Regions from separate parts of the Saccharopolyspora sp. NPDC047091 genome, predicted to be linked through region 3. Evidence: riboswitches for the same ligand, from Rfam matches in the RefSeq annotation. Region 3 holds a riboswitch; each other region holds the start of a gene.

Region 1 (5,854 bases), on a different contig from region 3:
TGCTCGGCTTGCCACCGCTGACCACGGCGAACTTGTAGTCGTGCTTGGGGTGCCGGTCGATCGGCGCGTCGATGGTGCCGCTGCTCGGATCGGGGTGGCCCTGCACCAGCGCGTGGTAGCGCTTCTCCACGGTGCGTTCCTTGAAGGCCCGCTTCAGCGCGGTGTAGGCGTGCTCGCTCTTCGCCGCGACCATGACGCCGGTGGTGCCCGCGTCGAGCCGGTGCACCACGCCCTGGCGCTCCGCGGCGCCCGAGGTCGCGATCTGCACGCCCGCCGCGGCGAGCCCGCCGATCACGGTGGGTCCCTCCCAGCCGGGGCTGGGGTGCACGGCGACGCCGATGGGCTTGTCCACCACGACGATGTCGTCGTCCTGGTGCAGGATCCGCAGGCCTTCCACCGGGACCGCGACCACTTCCGGTTCCGGCCGGGCCGCGGGCAGCGTCACCTCCACCAGTCCGCCCGCGATGAGCCGGTCCGACTTGCCGACGGGGGCGCCGTCCAGCAGCACCTCACCGGATTCGGCGAGCCCCGCCACCGTGCTCCGGGACAGCCCGAGCAGCTTCGCCAGACCCGCATCGACCCGCATGCCTTCGAGGCCGTCCGGGACCGGGAGCATCCGCAGATCGCTCATGCCCGGTCCTCGCGCTTCTTGCGGGTGTGCACGGAGCCGTCGTAATCCCGGCCGAACAGCGACAGGAGCACCACGAGGATTCCGCCGCACACGATGGACGAGTCGGCGACGTTGAACACCGGCCACACGCTGCCGTCCGGCGCGAACAGCGACACGAAGTCCACCACGTGCCCGCGCAGCGGCCCCGGTTCCCGGAACAGCCGGTCGACCAGGTTCCCGCAGGCCCCGCCCAGCACCAGGCCGAGCCCCACGGCCCAGCCGGTGGAGCGCAGCTTCGGCGCCAGCCACACGATGACGCCGACGACGGCGATCGCCAGCAGCGCCAGCAGCCAGGTCATGCCGGTGGCCAGCGAGAACGCGGCCCCCGGGTTGCGCACCAGCACCAGGTACACGGCACCGCCGAACAGCTCCAGCGGTGGCCGCCCGTCGAGCCGGGCGACGGCGGCGATCTTGGTCAGCACGTCCGCGGCCAGCAGCAGCGCCGCCACCCCGAACAGCAGGACCAGCAGCTTCCGCGGCGCGCGGCCACCGGCGGGTTCGACCGCGGTCGCCCCGGCGACGTCCGAACCCGAGTCCGGCTCGCCTGCGGCGGTACCGCCGTCCCCGCCCGCGGCGGGTCGCGCTTCCGGTTCTGAGGTCGAGCCCGCGCCGTCGGCGGGGTTCGATCCGGGCTGCTCGGAGTCGGACTGCTCGGTGTTCACCCGGCCCATTCTCCCCGACCGCCGATCGGTCGTTCGCAGCGGCTCACGCCAACGCGGCGGGGAACTCGCGCGGATCGTCGGCGGGCACCCAGCGGCCGCCGTCCAGTTCGTAGCTCCACTGCGGCCCGTGGGCGACCAGCTCGCGCAGCGCGGTGACGATCCGGTCCACGTGCTCGACGGTGGTGCCGAGGCCGAGGCTGATCCGGACCGCGCGCTGCGCGTCGGTGCCTGCCAGCAGGTGCCGCACGGCGCGGTGCGCGCAGAACAGCCCGTCCCGCACGCCGATGCCGTGCTCCGCGGACAGCGCCGCGGCCAGCAGGCCCGGGTCCTGGCCGTCCACGGTGAAGCCGACCACGCCGACCCGGTCGTGCTCGGGCCCGAACAGGCTCAGCTCGCGCAGCCCGGGCACGGTGGCGAGCCCGGCGCGGAGCCTGCGCAGCAGCAGGTCCTCGTGCCCCTCGATCGCCTCGGCGTGCTCGGCGATCACCTCGCAGGCCTTGGCGAGCGCGTGCACGCCGACCGTGTTCGGCGACCCGGCCTCGTGCCGTTCGGGACCGGTGTTCCAGTCGATCTCGCCCTCGTCGGGGACCGAGCGGGTGGCGCCGCCCCCGGCCAGGTACGGCTCGGCCCGGTCCAGCCAGTCGTCGCGGCCGATGAGCGCGCCCGCGCCGAACGGGGCGTAGAGCTTGTGGCCGGACAGCACCGCGTGGTCCACGCCGAGGTCGGCGATGCGGATCGGGCGGTGCGGGGCGAGCTGGGCGGCGTCGAGCACGGTGCGGGCGCCGTGCGCACGCGCGACGCGGGCGAGTTCGGCGATCGGCCACAGCTCGCCGGTCACGTTGGAGGCGCCGGTCAGCACCGCGAGCTTCGGCCCGTCGGCGCACTCGGCGAGCGCGGCGTCGAGCAGCCGCACCGCGTCCTGCGGGCTCTCCGGGATGTCGAGGCGGTGCAGCCGCTCCCCCGCCCACGGCAGCAGCGCCGCGTGGTGCTCGGTGTCGAACACGACCACCGAGGTGTCCGCGGGCAGCGCACCGGCCAGCAGGTTCAGCGCGTCCGTGGTGTTCCGGGTGAAGATCACCGAGTCGGTGCGGCGGGCGCCGACGAACCGGCGCAGCACGTCCCGAGCGCCCTCGTAGACCCGGGTGCACACCTGGGAGGCGAACCCGGCGCCGCGGTGCACGCTGGCGTACCAGGGCAGCAGCTCGTTCACGGCGTCGCGCACCGCGTTCAGGCAGGGCGCGCTGGCCCCGTGGTCCAGGTTGGCGTACTCGGCGGAACCGCCGGTGACCAGCGGGACCTGGAGCTGCGCGCCGACGACCGCGGGCACCACGGGAACGGAGTCCACGACGGACCAGATCGGGGTTTCGGCGATCTCACCGGCGGCGGAGCGAACGGCTGACGACACGATGCCTCCTGGGGCCTCACCGGGCCCGGAGCATTCGGGGCCCGCGCTTGCCGACCGCCCTGCGCGATCGGCCAGGTCCTCACCCGGGGCACCCCACCGCGGTAGGAGGGTTGCCGACCAGCAAACCGGGGTTTCCCGCTGGCACTCATGACCTTCGACGACGAACCTTAAGGACCACCCCCCGCCGCGCGCAACCGTCCGGTGCGAAGTGGGAGGTGTGCCACGCCCGTCCGGGCGGGTCCGCGAAGGATCTCGCGGACCCGCCCGGGGGCGGCCGATCAGACGCGTTCGACGGCGACCGAGACGTCCACGCCGTCCCCGACGCTGCCCGCGGAACCACCCGCGGCCGCGCCCTCGGACACGACATCGGCGAGGGTTTCGGCGGCGATGAACTCGCGGTGCGCGTCCACCGCGGCCAGCACCTCCGCGGGCGCGGAGACCTCGACGCGGATGCGGTCGGAGATCTCGAACCCGGCGTCCCGGCGCGCCTGCTGCACGACGCGCACCAGGTCGCGGGCCACGCCTTCGGCGGCCAGCTCCGAGGTGACGTCGCAGTCCAGCACCACCAGCCCGGCCCCGCCCGGCAGCGCGGCCGCGGCACCGGAGTCGGTGGACACCAGCCGCTCGGTGAACTCGCCCTCCTGGAGTTCGGTGCCGTCCGCGACGACGGCACCCGCCGCGTTCCGGGTCCAGTCGCCGGACTTCACGGCCTTGATCACCCGCTGCACGTCCTTGCCGAGCCGGGGTCCTGCGGCGCGGGCGTTCACGGCGATCTCGAACCGGCCGTGCGCGGCGACGTCGGTGGTCAGCTCGACCTCCTTGACGTTCACCTCGTCCCGGATCAGGTCCACGAACGGCTCCAGCGAGCCGGCTTCCGGCATGGCCACGACCAGCTTCGCCAGCGGCAGCCGGACGCGCCGCGAGTTCGACTTCCGCAGGGCCAGCACCGAGGAGCACACCTGCCGCACCCGGTCCATCGCCGAGACCAGCGCCGCGTCCGCGGGCAGCTCGTCGACCAGCGGCCAGTCGGCCAGGTGCACCGAACGGCCACCGGTGAGCCCGCGCCACACCGCCTCCGCGGTCAGCGGCAGCAGCGGCGCCACCACCCGGGAGGTCACCTCCAGCACGGTGTGCAGCGTGTCGATGGCATCGGCGTCCCCGGCCCAGAACCGGTCCCGGGAGCGGCGCACGTACCAGTTCGTCAGGACCTCCAGGAAGTCCCGGACGCTGGCGCACGCCCCCGCCGGGTCGAACACGTCCATCGCGGCCTGCACGTCGCCGACGAGCTCGTGGGTCTTGGCGAGCACGTAGCGGTCCAGCACGTGCTCGCTGTCCACCCGGAACCGGCCCTCGACGCCTTCGGCGTTGGCGTACAGCGCCAGGAAGTACCAGGAGTTCCACAGCGGCAGCACGGCCTGGCGCACCGCATCCCGGATGCCGCGCTCGGTGACCACGAGGTCGCCGCCGCGCAGGATCGGGCTGGCCATCAGGAACCAGCGCATCGCGTCCGAACCGTCGCGGTCGAAGACCTCGTTGACGTCCGGGTAGTTGTTCTTCGACTTCGACATCTTCATGCCGTCGTCGCCGAGCACGATGCCGTGCGCGACCACGTTGGAGAACGCGGGCCGGTCGAACAGCGCGGTCGCCAGCACGTGCAGCAGGTAGAACCAGCCGCGGGACTGGCCGTTGTACTCGACGATGAAGTCGCCCGGGTAGTGGTGCTCGAACCAGTCGGCGTTCTCGAACGGGTAGTGGACCTGCGCGAACGGCATCGCCCCGGACTCGAACCAGCAGTCCAGCACCTCCGGCACCCGCCGCATGGTGGACTTGCCGGTCGGGTCGTCCGGGTTCGGCCGGGTCAGCTCGTCGATGTTCGGCCGGTGCAGGTCGGCGGGCCGCACCCCGAAGTCGCGCTCCAGCTCGTCGAGCGAGCCGTACACGTCGGTGCGCGGGTGCGCCGGGTCGTCCGAGGTCCACACCGGGATCGGCGAACCCCAGAACCGGTTCCGCGAGATGTTCCAGTCGCGGGCGTTGGACAGCCACTTGCCGAACTGGCCGTCCCGGATGTGCCCCGGCACCCAGTTGATCTGCTGGTTGAGCTCGACCATGCGGTCCCGGAACTGGGTGACGGCCACGAACCAGGACGACAGGGCGCGCTGGATCAGCGCGTTGTCGCAGCGCCAGCAGTGCGGGTACGGGTGGTCGTAGGTCTCGTGCCGCAGCAGCAGCCCGGCTTCCTTGAGGTCCCGGATGATCTGCTTGTTCGCCTCGAAGACCTGCTGGCCCTCGTACGGCGGGACCTCGGCGGTGAACCGGCCGCGCGCGTCGACCGGCACGACCGGTTCGATGTCGTGCGCGTCGGTGACGGCCTTGTCCTCCTCACCGAAGGCGGGCGCGATGTGCACGACGCCGGTGCCGTCCTCAGTGGTCACGTAGTCGGCGGGCAGCACCCGGTGGGCGTTCTCCCGCCCGGCGAAGAAGTCGAACGGCGGCCGGTAGCTCGTGCCGACCAGCTCGGCGCCGGTGAACCGGGCGACGACGCGGTCGGCGACGTCCTCGCCGAGCTCCCGCGCGTACGCGCCCAGCCGCGCCTCGGCCAGCAGGTAGCGCTCGCCGCCCTGACCGGGCTCCACGAGCACGTAGTCCACCTCGGGGTGGACCGCGGCCGCGAGGTTCGACGGCAGCGTCCACGGCGTCGTCGTCCACACCAGCGCCAGCGCCCCGTCGAACGCCTTGCCCGGCGCGACGAGCCGCAGGCCCACGGTCACCGCCGGGTCCTGCCGCTGGCGGTAGGTGTCGTCCATCCGAGTCTCGGTGTTGGACAGCGGCGTCTCGCAGCGCCAGCAGTACCAGAGCACCCGGAAGCCCTCGTAGACCAAGCCCTTGTCCCACAAGGTCTTGAAGGCCCACATCACGCTCTCCATGTAGTCCATGTCGAGCGTCTTGTAGTCGTTCTCGAAGTCCACCCAGCGCGCCTGGCGGGTGACGTAGTCCTCCCACTCCCGCGTGTAGCGCAGCACCGAGGCGCGGCAGGCGTCGTTGAACTGGGCGACGCCCATCGACTCGATCTCGGACTTCGAGGTGATGCCGAGCTGCTTCTCCGCCTGCACCTCCGCG
Region 2 (5,854 bases), on a different contig from region 3:
GTTGCGCGGCAAACCGGCGTAACCCAGCTCACACCGCCGGGTGGCCCCTTGGCGCGCCCGCTGGATCACGCTAGAGTCTCGGCCTCGTAACCGATGACAACGAAGTCACGGAAACGCCCGCTAGTCGCCGCCGGGTACGTCGGGGAAGTCGGTGCCACCGATCGAGCTGGGAACGAGACCGGTTCGCATCAGGTATCGGCTGAATGGCGCTTGGCTACGGGAGTCGGATACGGAAACGAAGCACGAAGTCGCGCAGCGGCAGGTGAAGGAGTTCGAACCGGACATGCTCGGCGAACTCCCCATGGTCACCGGCGCGCGGACGGCTTCTCGCTTTCGAGAGGTAGCGACCCTGTGAACGGACGCGGCATCCCCGGTGCCCACGCCAGCTCCACCCGCAGCGATGAGCAGCTGGGTGGCGCAGGCCGAGACCACGGCTATTGGGCCGATTCCTTCGAGCCCTCCACGGACTGGTTCAGCCCCGTGAGCCCGCAGCAGCAGACCGCGGTCGGTCTGCTCGATCGCGAGAGCGACGCGGAGATCACGGCGGAGCAGTCCTTCGCCCCCATCAGCGGCCGGTACCCGGCCCAGGACCACCCGAGCTTCCCGCCCGGCGCGTTGGAGATCACGCCGGACGACGTGCTCGAGGCGCTCGGCCCGCAGGCCGACGAGATGCTCGCGACGGCCGACATCGACGTCGACGAGCTCATCCGCCTCATCAACGCAGAGACCGTGGTCATGCCGCCGCTGGTCCTGCCCGAGGAGCTCGGCGAACCGCAGGCGCAGCCCTCCGCGGAGGTCGTCGAGGCGATCACCTCGTGGAAGCAGCGCTTCCTCAAGGGCGCGGTCGCCGCGGTCATCCTCACCCTGACCGGCACCGGCGGCGCCGCCGCCGCGATGGACAAGTCCGTCACCGTCGAGATCGACGGCAAGGAACGCCAGGTCAACACCTACGAGTCGACCGTCGGCGAGGTCCTCGAGGACGAGGGCATCAACATCGGCGAGCACGACGCGCTGAGCCCCTCCCCGCAGTCCAAGGTCGGGCACAACGACACGATCACCCTCGACCGCGGCCGGCTGCTGAAGATGACGGTCGACGGCGAGCAGCGCGAGGAATGGGTCCGGTCGGTGACCGTCGGCCAGGCGCTGCGCCAGCTCGGCGTCGTCGACGACGGCGCCTGGGTCTCCAGCGCGCGCAGCATGGCGGTGCCCGAGCAGGGCATGGACCTGGTGGTCAAGACCGCCAAGGACATCACGATCACCGACGGCGCGGGCGAGCCCCGGCAGCTGACGACGACCGCGGTGACCGTCGACGAGCTGGTCAAGGAGCAGAACCTCCAGCTCGGGCCGGAAGACCACATCACCCCCGGCGGCGACCAGAAGATCACCAGCGGTGCCACGGTGCAGATCGATCGCACCGGCAGCACCGTGGTCAACGTGACCGTGCCGATCGAGCCGCCGGTCAAGGAGATCGAAGACGACTCCATGCTCAAGGGCGAGGAGAAGGTCGAGAACCCGGGCACGCCCGGCGAGAAGATCGTCTTCACCCGGGTGAGCACTCGCAACGGCGAGGAGACCGGTCGCGAAGCGGTCGGCGAGAAGATCACCAAGGAGCCGACCGAGAAGGTCGTCCGCGTCGGCACCAAGCAGCCGCCGAACAGCGCCGTCTGGGACAAGTTGGTGCAGTGCGAGGCCGGCGGCAACTGGTCGATCAACAGCGGCAACGGCTACTACGGCGGCCTCCAGTTCGACAAGAGCACCTGGGACGCCTACGGCGGCGACCAGTACGCGGCCTACCCGCACCAGGCGAGCCGGGAGCAGCAGATCTCGGTGGCCACCAAGGTGCGCGACGCCCGCGGCGGCAGCTACGGCGCCTGGCCGGGTTGCTCCTCGAAGCTCGGCCTCGGCTGAGCGGCGACCTCCGCGTTCCCCGACCGGTCATCGGCCTCGTGCCGGTGACCGGTCGTTCGCGTTCGCGGCCCTGATCGGCGCGGCCCTGATCAGCGCGGGGGAGGGCGGGCGCGGTGCGGGAAGCGGGCGCGGGTAGCTTTGACCTCGTGGAACAGCACGCGAACCAGGCGCGGTTGCTCGGGCCGGCCGATGTTCGCCGGCTGGCGGGGGAACTCGGGATCCGGCCGACGAAACGGCTCGGCCAGAACTTCGTGCACGACTCGAACACGGTGCGCCGCATCGTCGGGGCGGCCGGTCTCACCGCGGAGGACGTGGTGCTGGAGGTCGGTCCCGGGCTGGGCTCGCTGACCTTGGCGCTGCTGCCGGAGTCCGCCGGAGTGGTGGCGGTGGAGATCGACCCGGTGCTCGCCGAGCGGTTGCCGCGCACCGCCGCCGAATTCGCCCCCGAACTGCGGGACCGGTTGCGGGTGCTGCCCGCCGACGCGCTGCGGGTGCGGGCCGCCGACTTCGCCGAGCCGCAGCCGACCGCGCTGGTCGCGAACCTGCCGTACAACGTGGCGGTGCCGGTGGTGCTGCACCTGCTGGCGGAGCTGCCGTCGCTGCGCACCGGTCTGGTGATGGTGCAGTCCGAGGTCGCCGACCGGCTGGCCGCGAAGCCGGGCGGCCGCACCTACGGGGTGCCGAGCGTGAAGGCCGCGTGGTTCGCCGACGTCCGGCGCGCGGGTCCGGTGCCGCGCAACGTGTTCTGGCCGGTGCCGAACGTGGATTCCGGGCTGGTGTCCTTCTCCCGGGTGGACCCGCCGTCGGCGGCGCCCCGGGCGCAGGTGTTCGCGGCGGTGGACGCGGCGTTCGCGCAGCGGCGCAAGACCTTGCGGGCGGCGCTGTCCGGCTGGGCCGGTTCGGCGGCGCGCGCCGAGGAGGTGCTGCGGGCGGCCGGGGTGGACCCGTCGGCGCGCGGCGAGCAGCTCACGGTGGCCGATTTCGCCCGGGTGGCCGAGGCGGGCGCGGGATCGGCGCGCTGACGTTCCGCTGCGTCGCACCCTCGGGGGTCGCGTTGCTCCGTCCAGGCGGAAAACCGTAGCGCTGCTCACATAAGGTCACTGGAATATTCACGACCAGACATGTCTCCTGCTCAGTAGGGGGATGTGATTTGTCAAACGATTCCACATAGTGACGGCTTTTGGCTTGCGCCTCCCGACGCCGCTGCGTTCTACTATTCGGGAAATCCATCCCGAGCGGCTGAGAGACCTGGCTCCACGACGCCGCAGCAACCACTCCACCGGAGCAGGTGCTAACGCCAGGGTCGATGGAGTTGTGGTGTCTGAAACTCTGCTCGCAGGTGAACGTGCGCCCCGGTCCAGCCGCAGGCGGGCCCGCGGTGGTCGCGCTCGCGTCGGCTCCGGTCCGCACGGGCTCGCGTTGACCCAGCGCCGGGTTATCGATCACGGACGCCGCACCACGACGGCCTGTCGCCTCGCCGGCTGACGGCCCCAGTCGTCACCGCCCCACCAGGCCCTTCTGTTCCTCCCCGCCCGGCCGCGGCATGTCCGCAGGTCGGCGTGAGCTGATGCGGAGCGCGATCGTGATCACAGTCGAGAACCTCACCAAGTCCTTCCGGCCCGACCAGTCCGACCGGTCCGACGTCGTCGCCCTCGACGACGTGTCGCTGGAGGTCCCGGCGGGCGCCGTGCTCGGCGTCGTCGGACCCAGCGGCGCGGGCAAGTCCACCCTCGCCCGGTGCATCGCCCTGCTGGAGAAGCCGGACCGCGGCGCCATCCGCGTCGACGGCACCGACCTCGTCTCCCTCGAAGGCGCCGCGCTGCGCGCCGCCCGCCGCCACATCGGCGTCGTTCCCCAGGGCGACTCGCTGCTGCGGCAGCGCACCGCCGCGGGCAACGTGGCGCTCCCGCTGGAAGCCGCCGGGATGCCCGCGCCGCAGCGCCGCAGCCGCGTCGCCGAACTGCTCGACCTGGTGGGGCTCACCGAGAAGGCGCCGATCTACCCGGACCGGCTCTCCGGCGGGCAGCGGCAGCGCATCGCGGTCGCCCGCGCGCTGGCCGCCAAGCCCTCGGTGCTGCTGGCCGACGAGCCGACCTCGGCGCTGGACCCGGGCACCACCGACTCGGTGCTCACCGTGCTGGACCGGGCCCGCTCCGAACTGGGCGTCACCGTTCTGGTGGTCACCCACGACATGGGCGTGGTGCGGCGCATCGCCGACGACGTGGCGGTGCTCGAAGGCGGCAAGCTCGTCGAGCACGGCAAGGTGCTCGACCTCGTCGCCGAACCCGGCAGCCGGGTCAGCACCAGCCTGCTGCCCGAGACCGACCAGGCACCGGTCGTGCCCGGGGTGCGCCACGACGTGGTCGCCGAAGTGGTCCTCGTCGGCTTCGCCGCCGTCGGCGCGCTGCTGCCCGAGGCCGCGAGCCGGTTCGGGGTGGAGCTGTCCATCCTCGGCGGCGGGCTCACCCGGCTCGGCGACACCCCGGTGGCGAAGTTCCGCATCGGACTCGCCGGTGAGCGGTCCGAGTCGGCCCTGAAGTGGATGGTCGACCGGGACGCGCACGTGCGGCGCACCCCGGTCAGTGTTGATGGAGTCGCGGCGTGAGTGATCCGACCCCTTGGGCGGAAGTAGCGGAGCTGCTCGGCGGTGCCACCGCCGAAACGCTCTACATGGTGCTGGTCTCGACGCTGCTGGCGGTCCTCGGTGGACTGCCGCTGGGCGTGTTCCTGCACCTGAGTTCTCCGGTCGGGCTCAGCCCGCGTCCGACGCTGCACCGGATCCTCGGTGTGGTCGTCGACGTGGTGCGGTCCGTGCCGTTCGTGGTGCTGCTGGTGGTGCTGGCCTCCTTCACCAGGTTGTTGGTGGGCACGTCCATCGGCAGCACCGCGGTGATCGTCCCGCTGGTCGTCGGCGCCGTGCCGTTCTTCGCGCGGTTGACGCAGAACGCGTTGCGGGAAGTGAGCTTCACCGTCGTCGAAGCCGCGATCACCACCGGTTCGAGCCGGTGGCGGATCGTGTGGACCGTGCTGCTCGGCGAGGCCCGCGCCGCGCTGGTCGGGGCCGTCGGCGTCACCGCCGTCGCGCTCATCGGCTACGCGGCGATGGCCGGCGCCATCGGCGGTGGCGGGCTGGGGACCACCGCCATCCAGGACGGCTACCAGGCGTACGACGAGCGCGTGCTGTACGGCTCGGTGGTGGTGCTGGCCGTGCTGGCCTTCGCCATGCAGCTGCTCACCGACATCACCGCCAAAGCAGTGGACCGCCGCCGCAGCGCGACCGGCTAGGCCCGCAGCTCACCAGGAACACTCCGACGGCGGGGACGTGCGATCCCCGCCGGCCGCCGGTGCACGTCACCGGTCGGCCCTCCAGAAAGGACGCGATCGATGCGTTTTCGCTCCCTGGCCGTGGTGCTCACCGCTGCGACGCTGGCACTGGCCGGTTGCGGCGCCTCCGGCACGCCCGCCGCGCAGGACCCCGAGGCCCCGCTGACCATCGGCGTCAGCCCGCAGCCGCACGGCGAGATCCTCCAGTTCGTCAAGGACCACCTCGCCGAGCAGGCCGGCATCGAGATCGAGATCGAGAAGTTCGACGACTACAACCGGCCCAACGAGGCCGTCGCCAACGGCGAGCTGGACGCGAACTACTACCAGCACAAGCCGTACCTGGCGGAGTACCAGGCGCAGCGCGGCGGTGAGTTCGAATGGGTGCAGACGGTGCACCTCGAACCGCTGTCGGTCTACTCCAAGAAGGTGAAGTCCCTCCAGGAGCTGCCGAACGGGGCGCGGATCGCGCTGCCCAACGACCCGTCGAACCAGACCCGCAGCCTGGAACTGCTGCAGAACAACGGAGTCATCAAGCTGAAGCCGGGCGCAGAGCAGGGCGCCGGGGTGCGCGACGTGGCGGAGAACCCGAAGAACATCCGGTTCCAGGAGCTCTCCAGCGACC
Region 3 (5,854 bases):
GCGAGGCCGTTGCCGCCGGTGACAAGGACAAGGCCCTGGAGCTGCAGCGCGCCGCCTCGCGCACCCTGGACAAGGCCGCCGGCAAGGGCGTCATCCACGCCAACCAGGCCGCGAACAAGAAGTCGGCGCTGGCGCAGGCCGTCAACAAGCTCTGAGCCCGAGCGCGGCCGGGCCCTCCGTCCGGCACGCGCACCGGCCCGAAGCGGGGTCCGTCCTTCCGGGGACGGGCCCCGTTTCGCGTTCTGGGGGGCAGGTCGCGGGCTCAGTGGTTTTCGCGCGCGGGGTTGAGGGCTCGCGTGCCGTTCGTGCGGCACCGCGCACCGCGCACCGCGCACCGCGCACCGCGCACCGCGCACCGCGCACCGGCGATGATCGTCGCCGGACGGTGCGGGCAGGGCTCGCCGGGTGACGACCGCGGGTCAGTTCCGGGAGGAGTGCAGTTCGACCAGCCGCAGCACGGCGCGCTCCAGCGCGTGGTCCGCGTCGGCGGCCATGCCCTTGACGTCCGCGTTCAGCACGGCGACCGCGCGCAACGCCTCAGCGACGGTGGCGCTGCTCCAGCCCCTGGCCTGCGCCTGCGCCTTCTTCACCTTCCACGCGGGCATGCCGAGGTCTCCGGCGAGCCGGAACGGGTCGCCTCGGCCGTAGGCGGCGACGCGGCCGATGGTGCGCACCGAATCGGCCAGGGCGTCCGCGATCAGCACGTGCGCGACGCCCAGCTGGAGCGCCCAGCGCAGCGCTTCCAGCGCTCCGGCCAGGTCACCGGTGACGGCTTTCTCGGCCACCGCGAAGCCGGTCACCTCGGCGCGGCCGCGGTGGTAGCGGCGCACCTCCGACTCGTCGATCTTCCCGCCGGTGTCGGCGACCAGCTGGGAGGCCGCCGAGGACAGCTCGCGCAGGTCGAAGCCGACCGTCTCGATCAGCGCGCCGACTCCGGCGGCATCGATGCGGCCACCCGCGCGACGCACCTCGTCCTTGACGAACGCCTCTCGCTGCGGCCCCTTCGTGATCTTGTTGCACTCGGTGACGCGGGCGTTGAGCTTGCGCAACGCGCTCGGCAACTCCTTGGCGTTCTTCCCACGGCCGCCTCCGCTGTGCACGATCACCAGCACCACGCCGTCCGCGGGCTGCCGCGCGTGCGACAGGATCGCCTCGGCGATCTCCTTGCCCGCGTCCTGAGCGGCTTCCAGCGCCACCACGCGGCCTTCGGCGAACAACGAGGGGCTCAGCAGTTCGTCCAGCTCCGGCGGGGTGAGTTCACTCACCTTGATCCTGCGCAGCTCGGTTTCCGGATCGGCCGCGCGGGCCGCTCCGACCGCCTCCCACAGCGCGCGCTCCACCAGCAGTTCCTCGTCCCCGAGGATCAGGTGCAGCGGATCGCAGACCACCGACGGCGAACTCATAGGGGCATCGTCGCACGACCCTGCGACACCACCGCCGGTCCGTGCGCCGGTACCCGTGCTGGCCAGGACGCGGCGGCCTCCCGTAACGTTGCAGCCACAACCGAATAGCTCATCCAGAGGGGCAGAGGGAACGGCCCGATGAAGCCCCGGCAACCATCTCGACCTTTCGCGGCATTCGCGAGGTAGTCGAAGAAATTGGTGCCAACTCCGACCCGCCCGCGGGACAGATGAGGAAAGGACCTCGCGATGACCGCTGCCGCCCATGCCCCGAACTCCACCGGCAAGACCTACGACCTCGGTCCGGCCGTCGAGCTGGTGTCGAAGGAAGAGGGGCACCGCCAGCCGCTGGCGCCCGAGTTCGTGTCCCTGGAGGACTTCTCGCCGCTGGAGGTCGCCTACGACTTCGGGCGCATCCGCCGCGAGGACATCGAGGCAGGCCCCCGCTCCATCTGGCGCTACAAGAAGCTGCTGCCGGTGCCGACGAACGTCGAGGAGCACCCGAACACCGAGCCCGGCTGTACCCGGCTGGTGCGCGCGGACAACCTCGCGAAGGCGCTCGGCGTCAAGCGGATCTGGATCAAGGACGACACCGGCAACCCGACGCACTCCTTCAAGGACCGCGTGGTCGCGGTCGCGCTGGCCGCCGCCCGCGAGTTCGGGTTCAAGGTGCTGGCCTGCCCGTCCACCGGCAACCTCGCCAACGCCGTCGCCGCCGCCGCGGCCCGCGCCGGCTGGGACTCGGTGGTCCTCGTCCCGTCCAACCTGGAGCGGGCGAAGATCCTGATGAGCGCGGTCTACGACGGCTCGCTGCTCGCGGTGGACGGCAACTACGACGATGTGAACCGGCTGGCGACCGAGCTCGCCGCCGAGCACGAGGACTGGGCGTTCGTCAACGTCAACGTGCGGCCGTACTACTCGGAGGGCTCCAAGACCCTCGGGTTCGAGGTCGCTGAGCAGCTCGGCTGGCGGCTGCCGGAGCAGATCGTGGTGCCCATCGCCTCCGGTTCGCAGCTGACCAAGGTGGACAAGGGCTTCCGCGAGCTCGGCCAGACCGGTCTGGTCGAGCAGAGCCCGTACCGGATCTTCGGCGCGCAGGCCAACGGTTGCTCGCCGGTGGCCAGCGCGTTCAAGCAGAACCACGACGTGGTGCAGCCGGTCCGCCCGGACACCATCGCGCGTTCGCTGGCGATCGGTGCTCCCGCCGACGGCCCGTACGTGCTGGACGTGGTCCGGCGCACCGGCGGGGCCATCGAGGACGTCACCGACGAGGAGGTCGTCGCCGGTATCCGGCTGCTGGCCCGCACCGAGGGGATCTTCGCCGAGACCGCCGGTGGCGTCACCGTCGCGACCGCGAAGAAGCTCATCGAGGCCGGTCAGATCGACCCGGACCAGGAGACGGTGCTGCTCATCACCGGCGACGGCCTCAAGACGCTGGACGCCGTGCAGGACCAGGTCGGTCCGAAGGCGACCGTCGCCCCGAACACCGATGCCGTGAACGAGGCCCTCGGCCTGTGATCGGTGGCCGTGGGCCGCGGAGCACCGCGGCCCACGGTCCCGGACCGGTGCGCCGGTCACTTCTCGTCCGGCCGCAGCGGATCGCCCCGCTCCACCGCGGTGCTCCCGCCACGGCCCGGGACGATCGCGATGTCCCCGGACCGGTCCGTGCGGTGGATCCGCGCACCCAGCCGCTGCAGCTCGCCCAGGATGAGCGGGCTCGGGTGGCCGTAGTCGTTCCCGGCGCCGACGCTGATCACCGCCAGCCGCGGGCGCACCTGTGCGAGCAGCCGCGGCGTCGTGAACCGGGACCCGTGGTGCGGCACCTTGAGCACCTCCGCCCGCAGGTCCGCACCTGACGTGAGCAGCGCGGCCTGCCCGGGCAGCGCGATGTCCCCGGTCAGCAGCACCCGTCCCGCCCGGGTGGTCGCCTTGACCACCAGCGACGCGTCGTTGGCGTCCTCCGCGGACGTGCTGCGGGCGAGCGCTCCCCGCGGCCCGAGCACGTCGAGCACCAGTTCCGGCCACTGCAACCGCTGTCCCGCGCGCAGCGGGATGACGGGTGCCCGGTGCGTGCGGGCGGCCGCCCGCACTTCCCGGGCCGCCCAGGCCGGTTCGTCCAACGGCCCGACCGCGACCGCACCGACCTGCCGCCCGGACAGCACCGCCGAGATGCCGCCGACGTGGTCGGCGTGCAGGTGGGTCAGCACCACCAGCGGGACGCTGCGGATCCGCAAGCGGCGCAGGCACTCCGCCATCAGCGCCGGGTCCGGTCCGGTGTCGACCACGACCGCTTCCCGGTCCCGCCCGGTGGCCAGCACCAGCCCGTCGCCCTGCCCCACGTCGCAGGCGACCATCGACCACCCCGGCGCCGGCCAGGGGAACACCTGCTGGCGGACCGGGATCACCACCACCACGACGACCAGCACCGCGCTGATCAGCACCAGCCGGGCGATGCGGCCGCGCAGCACGATCAGCAGCACCGCTGAGAGCACCGCCAGCGCGATCCCGCCCACCGCACCGGACGGCCAGTCGACGACCGCCCCCGGCACGGCCGCCGAGTGCCGGGCGACCGCGAGCACCCACTCCAGTTCGGGTCCTGCCAGCCACACCAGCGCCTTCGCCGGCAGTGCCCACCACGGGGCCACCACCGTCGCCGCGACCCCGAGCACCGTCGCGGGTGCCACGAGCGGCCCGGCCAGCAGGTTCGCCACCACCGCGACCAGGCTGACCTGTCCGGAGATCGCGGCCACCAGCGGCGCGGTGACCAGGTGCGCCGCCGCGGGCACCGCGAGAGCCTCGGCGAGCCCGACCGGCACTCCCCTGGCGTGCAGCGCCGCCGACCAGCCGGGTGCCAGCAGCACCAGTCCCGCCGTCGCCGCCACCGACAGCGCGAACCCCGCCGTGGTCGCCAGCCCGGGAGCGAGCAGCAGCAGGCCGATGACGCTGCCCGCCAAGGTCGGCAGTGCCGAGCGCTCGCGGCCCAGTGCCAGCGCGAACAGCGTGATCGCGCCCATCACGGCGGCCCGCAGCACGCTCGGTTCGGGTCCCGCGAGCACCACGAACCCGGCCATCGCCACCCCGGCACCGACCGCGCACGGCACCGGTCCCGCACCGATCAGGCGCAGTGCCAGCAGCACCGCCCCGCACACGATGGCCAGGTTCGCCCCGGACACCGCCATCAGGTGCGTCAGCCCGGCGGTCTCGAACTGCTCCACCACTTCCGGTGGCAGCAGCCCGGTGTCGCCGACGACCAGCCCCGGCAGCAGGCCCGCCGCTTCCGGACCCAGCACGGTCCGGGAGGTCGAGCGCAGGCCGTCCCGCAGGCCCTCCGCGACCCGCTGCCAGCCCGGTGCCGGGCGCACCTGCTCCGGTCCCTGGCCGACTTGGATCGCGGCGGTCAGCAGTTCCCCGCCGCGCGGCGGCGCGGCTCGCCCGGTGGCGGTCACCTGCTGGCCCGCGATCAGCGAGCGCCACGGTTCCGTCGGCACCAGGAGCAGCGCCCGGCCGCCGGCCGCGATCCGCCGGTCGCCGACGTCGACCGAGTGCAGCCGCACCGGCACCACCGAGCGGTCCTGGGCGCGCCGAGCGCCGTAGGACGCTCCCCGCAGCGGTTTCGGGCGTGCGGTGAGCGACGCCCGCACCACTACCCGTTCGCCCTGCTGCGCGGCGAGGTGCAGCGGGTGCACGGCGACCGAGTGGGTCCGGATGCCCACGCCGGTCGCGGTGATCCCGGTCAGGACCAGCACCACCAGCAACCCGTTGCGCCAGCGCCGGGCCCGCCTCGCCCGCACCAGCGGCAGCAGCACCACCGCAGAGATCGCCAGCGCGGCCGCCACGCCCCACCCGCCGAGCAGACCGGCCAGCGTCACCGACCAGGTCACCACGGCCGCGGGCACCAGTCGCAGGTCGAGCACGCCGGTCCGGGGGTAGGACGTGACCTTCACACCTGGACCAGGTCGCGGAGCTTGGCCAGCTTCGCCGCGCCGATACCGTCGACGTCCTGGAGTTCGTCCACGGAACCGAAGCGACCGTGCTCGGTGCGCCACTGCACGATCCGTTCCGCGGTGACCTCGCCGACTCCTGGTAGCGCATCGAGTTCCTCCTCCGTGGCGGTGTTCAGGTCGACCTTGGACGGTGTCGTCCCGGAACCGGGTGGGTTCGCGGCCTGCCCGGTGTCCGCGCCCGGCGGTACCGGGACGGCGACGTAGAGCTGCTCCCCGTCGGTGAGTCGGCGGGCGAGGTTGAGCACGGTGATGTCGATCTCCGGCCCGGTGGTGCCACCGGCGGCGCGGAGCGCGTCGGCGACCCTGGAGCCCGGTGGCACGGTGACCAGCCCGGGCCGGGTCACCTCTCCGACGACGCTGATCACCAGTTCCGGTGGCGGCGGCGGTGGCTCCGGTTCGGCGACCGCCACGGGCAGCGGGGCCGGCGGGGCAGGAGCGGGTTCGGCGACG

Evidence for each region. A riboswitch is a leader RNA that binds a small molecule or an ion and turns the genes downstream of it on or off. The one in region 3 is predicted to bind S-adenosylmethionine.
Region 1: it holds a riboswitch for S-adenosylmethionine, as region 3 does, so the genes downstream of both, ABZ805_RS07940 (aminotransferase class V-fold PLP-dependent enzyme) here and thrC (threonine synthase) in region 3, are expected to answer to the same signal.
Region 2: it holds a riboswitch for S-adenosylmethionine, as region 3 does, so the genes downstream of both, ABZ805_RS17170 (methionine ABC transporter ATP-binding protein) here and thrC (threonine synthase) in region 3, are expected to answer to the same signal.

Annotation. Positions count from the first base shown of each region.
Region 1 is NZ_JBEYUS010000011.1:57,969-63,822, reverse strand. Features, by position in the region: gene ABZ805_RS07950 (RluA family pseudouridine synthase) at 1-631, opposite strand, end outside; gene lspA (signal peptidase II) at 628-1,341, opposite strand; gene ABZ805_RS07940 (aminotransferase class V-fold PLP-dependent enzyme) at 1,376-2,704, opposite strand; SAM riboswitch class IV at 2,776-2,890, opposite strand; gene ileS (isoleucine--tRNA ligase) at 3,016-5,854, opposite strand, start outside.
Region 2 is NZ_JBEYUS010000036.1:31,931-37,784, forward strand. Features, by position in the region: gene ABZ805_RS17160 (transglycosylase family protein) at 481-1,908, shown strand; gene rsmA (16S rRNA (adenine(1518)-N(6)/adenine(1519)-N(6))-dimethyltransferase RsmA) at 2,055-2,930, shown strand; SAM riboswitch class I at 3,132-3,221, shown strand; gene ABZ805_RS17170 (methionine ABC transporter ATP-binding protein) at 3,491-4,513, shown strand; gene ABZ805_RS17175 (ABC transporter permease subunit) at 4,510-5,193, shown strand; gene ABZ805_RS17180 (MetQ/NlpA family ABC transporter substrate-binding protein) at 5,293-5,854, shown strand, end outside.
Region 3 is NZ_JBEYUS010000006.1:43,514-49,367, forward strand. Features, by position in the region: gene rpsT (30S ribosomal protein S20) at 1-155, shown strand, start outside; gene holA (DNA polymerase III subunit delta) at 420-1,403, opposite strand; SAM riboswitch class I at 1,510-1,637, shown strand; gene thrC (threonine synthase) at 1,650-2,918, shown strand; gene ABZ805_RS04910 (ComEC/Rec2 family competence protein) at 2,975-5,344, opposite strand; gene ABZ805_RS04915 (ComEA family DNA-binding protein) at 5,341-5,854, opposite strand, start outside.